DNA from 2 places in the Actinopolymorpha cephalotaxi genome. Region 2 is predicted to be linked to the other one. Evidence: riboswitches for the same ligand, from Rfam matches in the RefSeq annotation. Region 2 holds a riboswitch; the other holds the start of a gene.
What was found. Region 2 has a riboswitch for ZMP and ZTP ahead of FHR37_RS01055 (glycine hydroxymethyltransferase). Riboswitches for the same ligand answer to the same signal wherever they lie in the genome.

Region 1: it holds a riboswitch for ZMP and ZTP, as region 2 does, so the genes downstream of both, FHR37_RS26795 (metallophosphoesterase) here and FHR37_RS01055 (glycine hydroxymethyltransferase) in region 2, are expected to answer to the same signal.

Annotation. Positions count from the first base shown of each region.
Region 1 covers NZ_JACBZA010000001.1:6,014,500-6,023,203, reverse strand. The annotation lists gene gyrA (DNA gyrase subunit A) at 1-1,132, shown strand, start outside; gene FHR37_RS33535 (DUF3566 domain-containing protein) at 1,435-1,755, shown strand; tRNA gene FHR37_RS26810 (tRNA-Ile) at 1,891-1,964, shown strand; gene FHR37_RS26805 (DLW-39 family protein) at 2,072-2,212, shown strand; tRNA gene FHR37_RS26800 (tRNA-Ala) at 2,252-2,327, shown strand; gene FHR37_RS26795 (metallophosphoesterase) at 2,677-3,546, opposite strand; ZMP/ZTP riboswitch at 3,572-3,650, opposite strand; gene FHR37_RS26790 (GNAT family N-acetyltransferase) at 4,024-4,623, shown strand; gene FHR37_RS26785 (NUDIX domain-containing protein) at 4,755-5,408, shown strand; gene FHR37_RS26780 (cupin domain-containing protein) at 5,441-6,016, opposite strand; gene FHR37_RS26775 (RNA polymerase sigma factor) at 6,007-6,564, opposite strand; gene FHR37_RS26770 (Asp23/Gls24 family envelope stress response protein) at 6,840-7,331, shown strand; gene FHR37_RS26765 (Asp23/Gls24 family envelope stress response protein) at 7,328-7,801, shown strand; gene FHR37_RS26760 (hypothetical protein) at 7,798-8,079, shown strand; gene FHR37_RS26755 (hypothetical protein) at 8,120-8,311, shown strand; gene FHR37_RS26750 (Asp23/Gls24 family envelope stress response protein) at 8,308-8,704, shown strand, end outside.
Region 2 covers NZ_JACBZA010000001.1:251,757-260,460, reverse strand. The annotation lists gene FHR37_RS01075 (glycoside hydrolase family 65 protein) at 1-1,561, opposite strand, end outside; gene FHR37_RS01070 (HAD family hydrolase) at 1,558-2,292, opposite strand; gene FHR37_RS01065 (zinc-dependent alcohol dehydrogenase family protein) at 2,441-3,490, shown strand; gene FHR37_RS32855 (tetratricopeptide repeat protein) at 3,634-6,921, opposite strand; ZMP/ZTP riboswitch at 7,269-7,360, shown strand; gene FHR37_RS01055 (glycine hydroxymethyltransferase) at 7,381-8,704, shown strand, end outside.

The DNA.
Region 1 (8,704 bases), 5.8 Mb from region 2:
CGACCGCTACGGCGACGACCGGCGTACGCAGATCATCCCCGCCGACGGCGACCTCACCGCGGCCGACCTCATCCCGGACGAGGAGGTCGTGGTCACGATCACGATGGGTGGCTACGCCAAGCGCACCCGTAGCGATCTCTATCGCAGCCAGAAGCGCGGCGGGAAGGGCGTGCGAGGTGCGTCGCTGCGGGGCGACGACGTGATCAACCACCTGTTCGTGACCCGCACCCATCACTGGCTGTTGTTCTTCACCAACCGTGGCCGGGTCTACCGCGCCCGGGCGTACGAGCTGCCCGAGTCGGCACGCGACGCAAAGGGCGGGCACGTCGCCGGCCTGCTGTCGTTCCAGCCGGACGAGGAGATCGCCGAGGTGCTGGCGATCGCCGACTACGAGCAGTTCCCGTACCTCGTCCTGGCGACCAAGAAGGGCCTGGTCAAGAAGACCCCGCTGCGAGAGTACGACTCCAACCGCGCGGCCGGGGTGATCGCCCTGAACTTCCGGGACGAGGACGACGAGCTGATCGGCGCGGAGCTGGTCCATGCAGAAGACGAGCTCCTCCTGGTCTCCCGCAAGGCGCAGGCGGTACGTTTCGTGGCCGATGACGGACAGTTGCGGCCGATGGGCCGGGCTACGTCCGGCGTGACCGGGATGCGGTTCCGCGACGGTGACGAACTGTTGTCGATGGCGGTGATCCGAGCCGGGGAGGAAGAGGGCCAGTACGTCTTCACGGTGACCGACGGTGGCTACGCCAAGCGGACCGCCGTGACCGAGTACCGCCGGCAGGGCCGCGGCGGACTGGGAATCAAGGCGATGCGGATTTCCGACGCCCGAGGATCCCTCGTCGGGGCAATCGTGGTAAGCAACGGGGACCGGGTTCTGTCCGTCAAAGCCAGCGGACAGGTGACCAGAAGCCCGGTGACAGATGTGGCGGCGAAGGGGCGTGACACCATGGGCGTCATCTTCGCCGGCGTTCGCGAGGGAGACTCGGTCGTTGCCATTGCCCGGAACACCGAGGACGATGCTGGGGACGACGGGAAACCGGAGACGGCCGACGACCTGCCCGCTGATGATGGACCTACCGACGGTCCGGCCGGGCAGGACCAGGCTGACAGCCAGGAGGACAGCACGTGACACGGAACGGCGGGCCTGACGATTCCGCTACCCAAGTCATCCCCTCGACCGGGGGCGGAGCTGGCCAGAGCAACCGTTCTGGGCATAAGGCCCAGAACGGCCCGGATGGCACCCCGCGTACGGCGCCGCCGCGCCCCGACCTGAGGCGGCCCGCACCCAACCGGCCGACCGACCCGGCGGCGATCCGGGAGCGCAACGGGCTCCGTCAGCGGATCCTGGCCGCGCCGCAGCCGCCGCCGGACCCGCGCACCCGTGTGCGCCGGGCCCGGCTCCGGGCGGTCCGACTGGACCCGTGGTCGGTGATGAAGACGGCGTTCCTGCTGTCCATCGCGTTCGCGATCGTGACCGTCGTGGCAGTGAGCGTGGTCTGGTACGTCCTCCAAGCGGCCGGCGTGTACGACTCCATCAGCCGGACGATCACCGACGTGCTGGGCAGCGCCTCGGAGACCCGGTTCAACCTCGAGGACTACATCGGGCTGCAGCGGGTCCTCGGGTTCACCGCGCTGATCTGCGTGGTCGACGTCATCCTGATCACCGCGATCGCCACGCTGTGTGCGTTCCTCTACAACCTGTCCGCCAGCCTGCTGGGTGGCCTGGAGGTCACGCTCGCCGAGGACGAGTGACGCGTCGGGGCCGAGCCCGGTGAGTGCCTTCGGTGATCTCCGGGACCGTCCGGTCGCGCCCTGTTCCTTGGGTGGTACCCGCGTCGAACCGGTTTGGGCGGGACGCTAGGGTTGCGGTAACGTTCGTCGGCGCCCGGGCCTATAGCTCAGACGGTTAGAGCGCTTCCCTGATAAGGAAGAGGTCACTGGTTCAAGTCCAGTTAGGCCCACTCACCCGAGCGGTCGACACAAGCGACACGGCAGCGATGTCGTGCCCGTGTCGACCACCCGCAGGGATGTGGTCATCCCAGGCCGGTGTCGTTCAAGGAGGCTACCGATGATCAAGAAGGCACTCCTCGCCGCTGTCGCGATCGCCGGTGGCTGGTTCGCGTACAAGCGGTTGCAGGCGGACAAGGCGGAGCAGAACCTCTGGGCGGAGGCAACCGACCCGGTCCCGCCCTCCGGTGGCGCCCACTGACCGACCGGCTCGGCGCTCCGGCGCTTCGGCGCCGATCCCGGGGGCGTAGCTCAACTGGCAGAGCACTGCCTTTGCAAGGCAGGGGTTAGGGGTTCGAGTCCCCTCGTCTCCACCACCACACAACACCAGGTCAGGCCATCCAAAGCCCTCGCTGGTGACTTTGGCCGAATGACCAACAACCGCTCCGCGTGCCCCTCACCGGTCGCGGACCCCTTCCGGTCCTCCGTCAGGTCCGCCGCGGAGCAGGACCGAGCCCAGGACCCTCGCAGCCGATCCGAAAGCAGCCCGCTGCAGCGCGTCGGTCCGCGTCCGATCATTCTCTTTCGCGCATGCCGCGATGCCCGGCTCATGAACCGGCTACGACGGCGAGTGGGTTGTGCTGGAGCCATGGCTGCCGGACGCAACCTGCTGGACCGGGCCGGTCGGCGGTGTACGGGTTCGGCGGAGTACGACCTGGCACTCCATCATGGCTTCTCGCCGACGACATCCTCGCCCGACACCGCGTCGACGAGGTACACCTGCTCGCCGGCACGCGGGTCGCGGGCGTGCAGCACGTGGAAGAGCGGGGAAGCCGGGCCACCGAGATCGACCACGGTGGCCCCGGCGCCCACCACCGCGCGTTCCCACCGCGGCGGAGCGGTGAAGTCGATGCGGGTGACTACGCCGGGTGTGACCCACACCGGTATGCCCCGCAGCAGGCCGGACAGCTGCAGGTGGAAGTGACCGCACAGGATCGCATGGACATCGGTGCCCTGTACCGCATCGGCGAGATCACCGGCGTTACGCAGATTCACGGTGTCCATGATCGGAGAGGTGGGCACGGCGATCGGTGGGTGGTGCAGCACGAGCACCGTGCCCGCCGCAGCGGGTTCAGCCAGCACCTCACGCAGCCAGACCAGCTGGCCCGGGTCGAGATGCCCGTGTACGTGGCCGGGCACGAGGCTGTCCAGTGTGACCACACGCAGCCCAGCAACGATGCTTACGGCGGCGCGCTCGCCGGACGCGCCCGCCATAGTCGTGCCCATGTCGGTGCTGTCGGCCGCCAGGTGCCCGGAGCCAAGGGCGGCCGCGAACGCCTCTCGGGTGTCGTGGTTGCCCGTGCAGTAGACATGCGGAATGCCTCGCTCGGCGCAGAACCGGCCCACTTGCTCCCGCACGCCCGCGCAACCTTCGGTGGAACCGTCGTCGGCGATGTCGCCACTCACGACGACCAAATCCACCTTCGGCACGAAGCGGGCGTCGTACAGGATGCGCGCCAGCGCCGCGGAGGCATCGACGTCAGGACTGTTCAGGTGGGTGTCGGACAGGTGCAGGATCCGGTGGCGGACGGTCACGGAGGCGTCTCCTCGTCTCATCGGCAAGGGGCACCCAGGCGGACGATGCCCCGACCTTCACTCCCCGGTGGTCACGCCCACCCACGCCAGTCGTGTCTGCACAATCTAGGCGTGGCCCCACCTCGCGAGGCAATGGCATGGCCTCGCGACCGTCTCCGTCCCCCCCGCGTGCCCCAAGCAGGGGATGACCTTGGTCTGTGTCGGTAACCCACGGTCAAGCCGCCTGGTGTTCGACGCGGGAACAATCCACGCTGAATGAGCGTGAGCGGGTGAGTGGCCTTTGCAAGGCAGGGGTTAGGGGTTCGAGTCCCCTCGTCTCCACTCGTACGAATCCCCAGGTCAGGCCACCCAAGGCCCTCACCGGCCGCTCCGGCCGGATGACCGAAACCGCCCCGCGTGCCCTCCGCGTGCCCTCCGCGTGCCAGTTGGCCGCCCGGGCAGCGGGTGCCGCCAGGAGTGCTCGGTACTCTCCCGTCCGTGAACGATGGGGCGACAGACGTCTTTCAGGTGGCCAACCGACCGGGCGCCTCCCACCGGGTGACCCTGCGGCATCTCACCGCAGATGACCAGGACGAGTTCCTCGACCTGGTGAGCGCCAGCGTGGACCTGCACCACCCGTGGATGGCGCTGCCGTCCACGCCGGAGCGGTTCCGGGCCTACCTCGCGCGGTACGCGGAGCCGCACGAGGAGGCGGTGGCGATCTGCGTACGCGGCAGCGGGGCCATCGCCGGCGTGGTCAACCTCAACAGCATCATTCGCGGACGGTTCCAGTCCGGGTCCGTTTCCTACGCCGCCTTCGCCCCCACCGCCGGCCGGGGATACCTGACCGAAGGGCTCACACTGGTGGTGCGCTACGCGTTCGAGCAGCTACGGCTGCACCGGCTCGAAGCCCAGATCCAGCCCGGCAACCACGCCTCCTTGAACCTCGTCCGTCGGGTCGGCTTCCGGCACGAGGGCTACTCGCCCGAGCTGCTGTACATCGACGGAGCCTGGCGGGACCACGAGCGCTGGGCGATCACCAGCACCATGGTCGACATCGCCCCCACGCCTGCGCACCCGACGCTGCCGGAGCGCTAGGGAACCCGCCCGCTCGGCAACACGCGTCGAACCGTTCCGCGTCCGCATGTCAGCGTCATCGCCATGCCCGCCGGTGTGGCTGGCACCGTCAATGCGGAGGTGCGGTCGGCGGCCGTCGATACGGTGTCGGCGTGACCAGTGCGAAAGACATCGGGCGACGCGCGTACGACGTCGCGCCTTCCGAGACGACGACCACGTCCCGGCAGCACCTGGTCGGCCTGGTCGAGGGCATCCGCCCGTGGGACGAGACCGAGCAGGCCCACCGGCAGACGGTCCTGGACTGGCTGGCCGGCGGCGCCCCGGCTTACCGGACCGCGAAGCCGGACGTCCCGGACCCCCACCTGGTGAGCTACTTCGTCGTGGTCGACGAGACCCGGCTGGAGCTGCTGCTGGTCGCCCACCGCAAGGCCGGGCTCTGGCTGCCGTCAGGAGGACACGTCGAACCCGGCGAGGACCCGTGGGAGACGGTCGTACGAGAGTGCCTCGAGGAGCTCAACGTCGCGGCCGCACCCTCCCACCTGCCCGGTCTCCCCGGCGACCGGCCGTTCTTCGTCACCGTGACCCGCACCCGCGGTGCCGGCCCGCACACCGACGTGAGTCTCTGGTATGTCCTCGGCCTGCCGAGATCGTCGATCGTCTCCTACGACGCGACCGAGTTCGACGGCATCAGGTGGGTGCGGGTGGACGAGGTGGCCGACGAGCCGCCGGGCACTCTGGACCCGCACCTGCCCCGGTTCGCGGCCAAACTGCTGGCGTCCGTACGACCTGGTGGCGGCTCGTCCTGACCGAGCGGGCACCGGTGACTACGAAGGTGCCGTCACAGGTGGATGTCGTCCACCCGGACGTCGATCGCGTTCAGCTCCAGTCCGAGCTGCCGCCGGGCGGCCGAGCGCACCGCCTTCCGGACACGTTCCACGATCTGTGACACCGGTGTCCGCTGGCGCAGGGTGAGGTTGATCTGCAGCCTCGTCGGGTCGCCGCGTTCGGGGAAGTGACAGCGGTTGACGGTGACGCCCGCGACCTCGCTCGCCGCGGCGGCCAGCACGGTCGCGGCCGCGTGTTCGGTGATGGCGAGGTGCAGGGGGTGTTCGGCGGGTAGCGACAACCGCCAGCTTCGGCTGCGGGTGGCGTGGATGCGGGCCATGATCGAGTCGACGAACCCCGGAGGCGGCTCGGCGGGCTCGTCCCGCAGGAGTTCCGCGGCCTGCAGCACCGGTGCGAACTCCGCCGCGGCGCCCCGGCAGTGCGGGCACGACAACTCGTGGTCGTCCAAGCCGCCGTCGGTGAGGTGGTCGTACACCGTCCCCATGTCGCGGCCGCACGGGAGCACCTCCTCGCGCCGGTCCTGGCCGGGCGGCGGCGGAGTGTTCCCGTTGGGCTGATCTATCGCCATGGTTTCAGCTCCCTGGCGAGGCGGACGCGGGCGCGATGGATGCGTCCCCGAACCGCATCGGGTCCGATTCCCGTGACCTCGGCGATCTCGTCATAGGAGAGCCCCTCCAACTCTCGTAACACCCAGCATGCCCGTTGCTCCGGCGTGAGCAGCCCGAGGGCCGCTCGAAGTGCGGCGAGCAGGTCGGCGACGAGGACCTGCTGCTCCGGCTGGCCGGAAGCCGAGAGCGGAAGCCTGACATGTTCATGATCGAGTTCGGCATCGGGGTGGGCGCGGCGGCTCCGCGCCGCCTGGAGAGCAGCGGTGGTGACGATGCGGTAGAGCCAGGCGGCAAAGGCCTGGTCCACGCGGATCCGGTCGAGGCGGCGCCAAGCCGTGATGAACGCCTCCTGAGCCACGTCCTGTGCCGTGTCGGCGTCGCCCAGGATGCGCAGCGCGATCCGGTAGGCCGGACCGGAGTAGCGGCGTACGAGCTGCTCGAACGCGGTCGCGTCACCGATCCGCGCACGCGCCACCAGGGTCTCGTCGGGGGGCGCCGACGTCGTCACCCGGTCACCCCGCCACCGGGGGCGTCCGGATGACTGTGATCCAGATCACGTGCACACCCCCGTGAGGAGAAGGGACCCAGGAACATCTTCGCTAGGTATATCCGCCCGCCTGATTAGTCGCAAAGCGGCGGTCACCTCGTGCAGGCGCAAGGTGAACGCCTCGTCGGACGGGTTTCGACGGACGTATGGAACGCACAACACACGCACGGACACGGCACTACTCCGGGCATCGCACCCGGACGCAGGTGGTGTCGAAGCTCGGACGAGAGGCGAACATGACTGCGCAGACGAACGACAAGAAGACCCCCACCGCCGGCGAGTCCAACGGACCGTCCACCGGTGCGGTGGCCACCCGCTCCGGGACCGACCTGGCCGGCAGCGGCGGCCGCACCGTGATCGCGGACGCCGTCGTCGCGAAGATCGTCGGCATGGCCACCCGTGAGGTCCGTGGCGTGTACGCCATGGGTGCGGGCATCTCCCGCGCGTTCGGCGCGGTGCGCGAACGGATCGGTGGCTCGACGTCCACCGTCACCCAGGGCGTCGCGGTCGAGGTGGGCGAACGCCAGGCCGCCATCGACCTGGACGTCGTGGTCGAGTACGGCGTCTCCATCCCCGACCTCGCCGCGGGCATCCGCCGCAACGTCGTGGGCGCGGTGGAGAAGCTGTGCGGGCTCGAGGTCACCGAGGTCAACATCACCGTCGGCGACATTCACCTGCCCGGTGAGCAGGAGTCCAACGACGCCCCCGAGCAGCCCCGGGTCCAGTGAGCCGACCGACGGCCGGGCCGCTCGGCACGGAGTCGCTCGGCACGGAGTCGCTCGGCACGGAACCGATCGGTGCCGGGCCGGCCGGCGCCGAGTCCGCGGAGCGCTCCGAGTCCGCCGAGTCCACCGACGCGGGCCGGTTGGCGGACCGGATCGCCGCGGCGATCACGGCCTGCCCGGACGTGGCCCGGCTCAGCGCCGGGCCCATCGCCACGTACCTTCCCGGGCGCTCGGTGTCCGGGGTGGCGGTACGCGACGAGGAGGTCCGGGTGGCCGTGGTGGCTCGGTACGGCCGGCCGCTGGCCGAGGTCGCCGAGCAGGTACGCGCGGCGGTCACTCCGCTCGTACCCGGTCGCCGGGTCGACGTGTCGATCGACGACCTGGCGATCGGTGACGAGGAGCCCGACCGGAGACAGGGGCCTGGTGGCGCGGTGCGCAGGGACGGTGAGGGAACGGGTCCGGGCGTCGCATGAGCGCGGATCCCGCCACCTCCCGCGCGGAACGCAGTGCGTTCCGGGCGTGGGTCCGTGCGCACCACCCGGACGTGGGCGGTGACCACGCGGCGTTCGTCGCCGGGCTGGAGCGGATACGTGCCGGCCGCGGCGTCCCGTCGGCACGCACACCGTCGCCGGGATCGCGAGCGGACGCGGCGCGGGCCGACGACGTGAGCACGTTCCGCCGACGTGGCGGGCTGTGGCTTCTGATCCGGTGGTGGCGACGAATGCGCCGCCGGGAACCCCGGGTGCGGTGACGCGTTCGCGGGACGACTGATCGAAAGGGTGTGGGCTTCGATGGATGAGACGCGCTGGTGGCCGATGATCGGCCTGGCGTTCGGTACGGCCGTGGGGTTCGCCGGAGCGTTCGGCGGGTTCTCGGCGTTCCTGATCGTGGCGGTGCTCGGTCTGCTGGGCCTGCTGGTCGGCCGGGCGATGACCGGTGACCTGGACGTGGGTGCGTTGCTGGGTAGCCGGAGGCGGTCGTGACCACCACCACCGAGGCGCCGGTGGACCGCCCGCCCGAGTCCGCGTCCGGCACAGGGGACCGGACGGAGACGCTGGGCCCGCCGGAGTCGCGGGGGCGGACCGAGATCGCCGGCCGGGTCCTCGAACGCATCGCCGGGCAGGCGCTCGCCGAGGTCGACCAGGCCGGCGGGGCCAGCCGGCGGGTGCTCGGCGTCCCTCTCGGCCGCGACGAACTCGACTCCGGACCGCAGGTGTCCGCCCAGGTGGACGGCGACCTGGCCACCGTACGCATGACCGTCTCGGTGGTCTATCCCGCACCGGTACGCGAGGTGACGCGGAACCTCCGTACCCAGGTCATGGAGCGGATCTCCGGACTCACCGGGATCCAGGTGCGCCAGGTCGACATCGACGTCG
Region 2 (8,704 bases):
CCATCCGGAGGTTGCGCTGCGCCATCAGGTTGGTGAAGACGTTGTTGTCGGCGATCGCGCTGTACTCGTCCGGGCCGGTCACCCCGTCGATCCGGAAGCCGGCGTGCACGTCGTGGTGGCCGAGCGACATCCACAGCCGGGCAGTCTCCACCAGCAGTTCGATGCCGTACGCGCGTTCGAACTCCTCATCGCCGGTGACCGCGACATAGCGGGCGACCGCGTCGGCGATGTCGGCGTCGACGTGGAACGCCGCGGTGCCGGCCGGCCAGTATCCCGAGCACTCCTGGCCGTCGATGGTGCGCCAGGGGAACGCCGCGCCGGCCTGGCCGAGCTGGCGGGCCCGGGCACGTGCCTTGTCCAGCGTGGAGTGCCGCCAGACCAGCGCGTCGCGTACGGCGTCCGGCTGAGTGTAGGTGAGCACGGGCAGCACGAACGTCTCGGTGTCCCAGAACGCGTGCCCGTCGTAGCCCGGCCCGGTGAGGCCCTTGGCCGGGATCGCCCGGGTCTCACCGCGGGCCCCGGCCTGCAGCACGTGGAACAACGCGAACCGCAACGCCTGCTGGAGTTCGGCGTCCCCGTCGAGCTCGACGTCGGCGTGGGACCAGAAGTCGTCGAGGTAGGCACGCTGCTCGTCAAGGAGGCCTTGCCAGCCGGTACGCCGCGCGCCGGCCAGGGCGGCGTCCACCTGGGCGCGCAGCGCGGGGGTGGACCGCTGGCTGGACCAGCCGTAGGCGACGAACTTCGTCATCCGCAGCACGGTGCCCGGCGAGATCTGGGTGGCGACGGTCAGCCGGGCGAGGTCCTCCTCGGCCTGGATCTCCCGGCGCAGGTCGCACTCGGTGTCGAACTCGTGCTCCATCGCCGCGGCCATCCGCAGGTCCGAGCGCCGGGTGTGGTGGGCGAGGACGGCGTGGTCTCCCTCGGCCATGGCGAAGTCGGCGACCAGCGGCCGGTCCAGGGCGGCGGCCACCCGCGGGTCGCCGCCGGCCGCCTCGACGGGTTCGTTGGCCAGCAGGTCCGACTGGAGTACGACGTTCAGCGGGCCGTCCAGCGCCTCCACCTCGAAGTGGATCGCGGCCACCGCGCGCTGGGTGAACGACACCAGCCGCTCGGAGCGGATGCGGACCCGCCGCCCGGTCGGCGAGACCCACTCGGTGACCCGGCGCAGCGTGCCGGACCGGAAGTCCAGCGTGCGTTCGTGAAAGGGCGCCGCGCCGTAGCGCATGTCCAGCGGCTCGTCCTCGACCAGCAGCCGGATGATCTTGCCGTCGGTGACGTTGACGACGGTCTGACCGTCCTCGGGATAGCCGTAGCCCGCTTCGGCGTACGGCAGCGGCCGGCGCTCGAAGAAGCCGTTGAGGTAGGTGCCGGGCAGGCCGCGCGGCTCGCCCTCCTCGAACGAGCCACGGATGCCGATGTGCCCGTTGGACAGGGCGAACGTCGACTCGGTCCGCTTCAGCGCCTCGAGGTCCAGGCCGCGCCAGCGCAGCTCCCACGGCGCCACCTCGTAGCTCGGCCGCTCCTCCTGGAGCCGTCGGGTGTCCCGGGGGGTGGCGCTCACGCGTCCCCCTGCAGCAGGTCGGCGAGGTCCTTCACCACGACGTCGGCGCCGTGGGAGCGCAGTTCGTCGGCCTGGTCGGCACGGTCGACCCCGACGACGTGGCCGAAGTGGCCGGCCCGTCCGGCCTGGACACCGGCCAGGGCGTCCTCGAAGACCGCCGCCCGGCCGGGCTCGACGCCGAGCGCCTGCGCGCCGGCGAGGAAGGAGTCCGGCGCCGGCTTGCCGGAAAGGCCGCGCTCGGCGAGGACGTTGCCGTCGACCAGCGCCCGGTAGTAGTCGGTCAGCCCGGCGGCTTGAAGCACCTTCTCGCCGTTGCGGGAGGAGGTGACCACCGCGACCGCGAGCCCGGCCTCGCGGACGGCCCGGAGGTAGCGGAGCGAGCCGGGGAACGGCTGTACGCCGCGCTCGGCGATCACCTGGTCCAGCAGCTCGTTCTTGCGGTTGCCGACGCCGTTGACGGTGACCTCGGTGGGCGCGTCGTCCGGGGTCCCCTCGGGCAGGGTGACGTCGCGCGACCGGAGGAACTCGCGGACGCCGTCGGCACGCGGCCGCCCGTCGACGTACTCCGCGTAGTCGTGCTCGGTGAACGGCGCGAAACCGTCGCCGTCACGTGCCCGCAGGAACTCGTCGAACGCCTTCTTCCACGCCGCCATGTGCAGCTCGGCGGTCGTGGTGAGCACGCCGTCCAGGTCGAACAGGCACGCGGTGATCGTGTCCGGTAGTCCCAACATTCCCCCGACGCTACAGGCGAAGCGGGGCATCCGGGTGTCAACCGGGCACCGCGCCCGCCCGCCACGGCGACCGGTTCCCACCTGTGCGACCCTCGCAGACGCGGGGAGAACGAACTTGTCCGACTGAACACAACTTCGAGGGAGTGGCATGCGAGCTGCCGTCATTCACGGTAAGGGCGACATCCGGATGGAGGACCGCCCCGACCCGGCCATCCGCGGTGCGTCCGACGCGATCGTCAGGGTGACCGCGAGCTGCGTGTGCGGCTCGGACCTGTGGCCCTACCGGGGCGTCGTGCCGACCGACGAGCCGCACCCGATCGGCCACGAGTTCGTCGGCGTGGTCGAGGAGGCCGGCGCCGGGGTCACCTCCGTACGCCCCGGCGACTTCGTGATCGCGCCGTTCGTCGCCAGCGACGGCACCTGCCCGGCCTGCCGCGACGGGATCACCACGTCGTGTGACCGGCTCGGCTCGTGGGGTGGCGAGGACGCCGACGGCCTGCCGGTGGACGGCGGGCAGGGCGAGTACGTCCGCGTGCCCGAGGCCGACGGCACCCTGGTGAGCCTGCCCGAGGTGCCCGACGAGGCGCTGCTGCCCGGCCTGCTCACCCTGTCGGACGTGATGAGCACCGGCCACCACGCGGCCCTGGCCGCCCGGGTCGGGCCCGGGCGCACGGTCGTCGTGGTCGGCGACGGGGCGGTCGGCCTGTGCGGAGTGATCGCGGCCCGCCGGCTCGGCGCCGAGCGGGTGATCGCGATGTCCCGGCACGAGTCCCGGCAGGCGCTGGCGAAGGCGTTCGGGGCCACCGACATCGTGGCCGAACGCGGCGAGGAAGGTGCCGCGAAGGTCCGCGAACTGCTCGGCGGAGTGCTCGCCGACTCCGTGCTGGAGGCGGTCGGCACCAAGGGCTCGATGGAGCAGGCGTTCGCGGTGACCCGGCCCGGCGGCCAGATCGGCTACGTCGGGGTGCCCGCCGGTGGTGCGGAGCTGCCGATCCGGGCGATGTTCTCCGGCAACCTCAACGTCGCGGGCGGCGTGGCCCCCGCTCGTACGTACATCCCGGAGCTGCTGCCCGACGTGCTGTCCGGCGCGATCGAGCCCGGGAAGGTGTTCGACCTGACACTCGACCTGGACAAGACGCCCGAGGCGTACGCCGCGATGGACGAACGCCGCGCCGTCAAGGTGATGTTGCGCCCCTGAGATCGCCTACCCGATAAGGGAAACGACCGGTAGGGGAGCCTCGCCCGCGGGCCCGGATGGGTGCCTGGTGTTGCCCGCGGGCGAGGGGAACCGGTCAGCCGCGGCGAGACCGCGCCGGCTGTCAAGGCGGACTTGCGCGACCGCTAGGTGCGGCGGCCGTTCGGCCCCTCGTCCTCGCCGAGCCCCTCCTCCATGGCTTCGAGGGTGCCCAGATCGTCCCCGCCCTCGACGTCCGCGCCGGACTCCCCCGCCCGGGCACCCAGGGCAGCGGTCTCGCGTACGCGATCCGCGCCGATCCGGGCGGCCGGCCGGGCGTTCACCGAACCGCCCTGCCCGGCCAAAAGCACCCGCAGGTGCCCGGCCGAGACCGGTGCGATGTCGACGAACCCGGAGTCGATCGCGAGGTGGAACGCCGCCCGGGCGCCGGCCACGTCGCCCTGGTCGCGCAGCAGCGTGCCGAGGTTGACCGCGGCCACCGACACCACGTCGGCGTGCCCGGAGTCCACCGCCAGCTCGTACGCCGACCGCGCACCACCCACGTCGCCCTGCGCGTCCAGCAGCAGGCCGAGGTTCAGCGCCGCCATCGGCGCCACGTCGGCGTGCCCGGAGTCTACCGCCACCTGGTAGGCGGCGCGGGCGTCGTCGACCTCGGCCTCCTCGGTGAGCAGCACCCCGAGGTTGTTCGCCGCCATCGGCGCCACGTCGGCGTGCTCGGACCGCACGGCCAGCTCGTACGCCGCCCGGGCGCCGCCCACGTCGGCCTCCTCGGTGAGCAGCACGCCGAGGTTGTTCGCCGCCATCGGCGCGACGTCGGGGTGGCCGGAGTCGACCGCCCGCTGGAACGCCGTCTCCGCACCCACCAGGTCGCCCTGGTCCTTCAGCAGCGAACCCCGGTAGAGCGCCGCCATCGGCACCACGTCCACGTCGCCGGAGTCGACGGCCCGCTGGTACGCGGCCTCCGCGCCCTCGGGATCGCCCTGGTCCTTCAGCAACATGCCGAGGTTCAGCGCGGCGACCGGCATCACGCCCGGGTGGTCGGAGTCGACCGCCCGCTGGTAGGCCGTCCGCGCACCCGCCATGTCACCCTGCTCGCGCAGCAGCGAACCCAGGTTGAGCGCGGCCACCGGCACCACCTCGGCGTGGCCGGAGTCGACCGCCCGCTGGTACGCCGTCCGCGCACCCGCCATGTCGCCCTGCTCGCGCAGCAGCGAACCCAGGTTCAGCGCGGCCACCGGCACCACCTCAGGGTCGCCGGACCCCATCGCCCGTTCGTACGCCGTCTCCGCCCCGGCGACGTCGCCCTGGTCCTTCAGCAACATGCCGAGGTTGAGCGCCGCCGACGGCACCACGTCGGTGTGGCCGGAGTCGACCGCCCGCTGGTACGCCGTGCGCGCGCCCGCGACGTCGCCCTGCCCGCGCAGCAGCGAACCCAGGTCGTTGGCCGCCCGGGGCACCACGTCGGTGTGCCCGGAGTCGATCGCCTTCTGGTACGCGCCGCGCGCGCCGCTCACGTCGCCCTGCTGGCGCAGCAGCGCGCCCAGGTTGTTCGCCGCCCTCGGCATGACGTCCGGGTGACCGGAGTCGATCGCCTTCTGGAACGCCGCCCGCGCACCGGCCACGTCGCCGCGCTCGCGCAGCAGCAGGCCGAGGTTGTTCGCCGCCCGCGGCGCCTCGCCGGCGTGGTCGAGGTCGAGGACCTTGCGGAACGCGAGTTCGGCCGCGGACTGGTTGCCGCGCAGGCTCGCGCCGATGCCGATGTCGAACGCGTCATCGGGCGGAACAGCGGCGATCAGCTCCTGCCACATCGCGTCGAAGACCGGCCGGGCCTCCTGGCCGTGGCGGCCCTCCTCGATCGCGACCACGTAGTCCAGGACCTCCAGGGCACCGTCCGGGTTCTCCGTCGGCTTCGCCCGGGTGCCCGGTCCGGTGGTCGAGCCGAGCGACGAGCCGAGCGCACCGTGCGCCACGCCGGCACCCCCGGCGCCCCCGGCACTCCCGGCACCGCCTCCGACCTGGCTGAGCAGCGAGACCTCGGAGGCGACAGGTTCGGTGGCCCATGCCATCCCCTCCTCGAACAACGCGGTGGTGGGGTCGAGGTCGATGCGCACCCGGCGCAGGTACAGCGGGTAGAGGCCGCGGAGCTCGGACTCGGTGAGCGGGCGGTTCAGCCCGGCCCGCCGCGCGTCCACCGCCGCCTGCACGATCGTGTAGCCGGCGGGCTCCCGGTCCCGGCCGGCGCGGAACTTCGCCACCAGCTGGTCCCCGCCGATCAGCGCCTCGCCGATGCTGGCGTTGATCTGCAGCTGCGGATACAGCTGCTCGGCCTCCGCGCGCTCGCGTACGGTCAGCTCGAAGTCGAGCGGCACCTTCGTCGCCCGGCGCAACGCCGCCTTGGCGGTGGCCGCGACGTCGCCGTGGCTGTCCAGCACCTGGTCCCAGCGTTCGTCGGTCATGCTCGCCACGATCATGGCGTGCCGGGCCGCGCGGTCCAGGGTGTCCGCGGACAGGTGTACGAGGTCCGCGGCGGTCACGTCGTCCAGCCAGATCACCCACGGCTGGCGTCCCCGGGGCAGGGCCTCCTCCTCGCGCAGCACCTCGGCGAGCTCCTCGCCGCTGCCGGGCACGAACACACCGGGGTCCCGGCCGCCGAGCACCGACCGCACGGCCTCCACGACCGTGCGCGACTTGCCGGCCTTGGACGGGCCGACCACGACCACGAACGGGAACGGCTGGCTGTCGGCGTTCAGCAGCGCGGCCAGCCGGCCGTCGGCGGCGGGACGGCGTACGTACGGCGCCTGGCCGCGGTGGGCGTAGTGCGTCGGAGTCGGTCCCAGCACCACCTCGGACAGCTCCGACAGGCGGGGGAACGTCCGCTCGGGAACCTGCGGTGCCTTGCGTCCGCGTTCGCGCCGCTGGCCCGGCACCCGGGTGGCGGCCTGGGTCTGGGTGCGGGCACCCGCGCGGGCGCCGGGCGGGGCGCCCTGCCAGCCGCCGGCCCGTTCGGCCGGTGCGCTGGGCTCGCCGCGTTCGCTCCACGGTCCCTCGCCCTCGTTCCAGCCGCCCTCGCCGCCGTCGCCGCCCTCCTCCTGCCAGGGCCCGTCGGCGTCCTCCCGCCACGGGGCGTCGTCCTCCTGCCAGGGCCCGGACCGTCCGTCCGGGTCCGAGGCCCCGTCGGCGGCCTGTGCCCGAGCGGCGCGCACGCTCTCCGGCTCGGTCAGCCGCCCCACCCCGGCCACCACGAACGCGGCGATCGCGAGCAGAGCCAGCCCGCCCACGATCGGGCGCTGGGTCCCGGCCGTGATCGTCTCGATCAGGGCCGCGAGCACCAGGAGGACCAGACCGATCATTCCCAGCGAGCGGACCCACGGCCGCCCCTGCGACTCCTCCGGCTTGCCCGGGTCGCCGTGCTGCTGTCCCTTCTGCGCCGCCACAACCTCACCCCCCGACGCTCAGAGCCTGCGGCCCCGCGGTCGGCGTACCGCCTCTGACCTGCGAAAACGGTTCCGCCCACAGAAGTCCCTGAGACATTCCTCATCCCAGTGTCCACAGCGGTGGGTGGGTGAGGGCACAAACGCCGGAGAGGGCGCCGTCTTCACGGGCCGGAGTGCATCCGGCCGCGCCGGAGCGTCCCGGTCCGGGCGGGCACGACCGGAATGGCGGACACCGCCGGGCCGGGCGGATCGTGCCGGGCTCGGCGGGGAAGGTCGCGCGGGCGTGACGTGGGCGGATGTGTGGGGGTACGGGTGGCTGCGCGGCGGCGGGCGGTCACGATAGCCTCGGTGCAGGCCGTGACTGGCGCGTTGGGATGGGATCGACCATCGGGAAGCGGCCTCGTCGAAGGACGGAGTGCCGTGCGCCTGGGCCCCCTTCCGTACGCCACAGGAGGTCCCATGAGCCCCGCGTCCGCCCCGGACAACCCCCAGAGCAGCTCCCCCAGCAGTGCCGCGAACAGTGCCGAGTCGACCGCGTTCCGGAGCGCGCTGGACGTGATCGCCGGGGTGGAGCCCCGGGTCGCCGCCGCGATCGGCGCCGAGCTCACCGACCAGCGCGAGTCCCTGAAGCTGATCGCGAGCGAGAACTACGCCTCGCCGGCCGTGCTGCTGGCGATGGGCAACTGGCTCAGCGACAAGTACGCCGAGGGCACCATCGGGCGCCGCTTCTACGCCGGCTGCCAGAACGTCGACACCGTGGAGGCGCTGGCCGCCGAGCACGCCCGCGAGCTCTTCGGCACCCCGCACGCCTACGCCCAGCCGCACTCCGGGATCGACGCCAACCTGGTCGCGTTCTGGGCGATCCTCGCCAACCGGGTCGAGGCTCCCGCGCTGGAGAAGGCGCAGGTCCGCCAGGTCAACGACCTGTCCGAGCAGGACTGGTTCGAGCTGCGCCGCGAGCTCGGCAACCAGCGGATGCTCGGCATGTCCCTGGACGCGGGCGGCCACCTCACCCACGGGTTCCGGCCGAACATCTCCGGCAAGATGTTCGACCAGCGCAGCTACGGCACCGACCCCGAGACGGGCCTGATCGACTACGACGAGGTACGCCGGGCGGCGCAGGAGTTCCGCCCGCTGATCCTGGTCGCCGGCTACTCGGCGTACCCCCGGCTGATCAACTTCGCCACGATGCGCGAGATCGCCGACGAGGTGGGTGCGACGTTCATGGTCGACATGGCCCACTTCGCCGGGCTGGTGGCGGGCAAGGTGCTCACCGGCGACTACGACCCGGTGCCGCACGCCCACATCACCACCACCACGACGCACAAGTCGCTGCGCGGGCCGCGCGGCGGCATGGTGCTGTGCCAGCCCGAGCTCGCCGACCAGGTGGACCGCGGCTGCCCGATGGTGCTCGGCGGCCCGCTGCCGCACGTGATGGCGGCCAAGGCGGTCGCACTCGCCGAGGCACGGCAGCCGGACTTCCGCGACTACGCCCAGCGGATCGTGGACAACGCCAAGGCGCTGGCCGAGGGGCTGACCCGGCGCGGCGCGAAGCTGGTCACCGGCGGCACCGACAACCACCTGGTGCTGCTGGACGTGTCGTCGTACGGCCTCACCGGGCGGCAGGCCGAGTCGGCGCTGCTCGACTCGGGCATCGTCACCAACCGCAACGCCGTCCCGCAGGACCGCAACGGCGCGTGGTACACCTCCGGCATCCGGCTCGGCACCCCCGCGCTCACCACCCGCGGCCTCGGCACCGCCGAGCTGGATGAGGTGGCCGGGC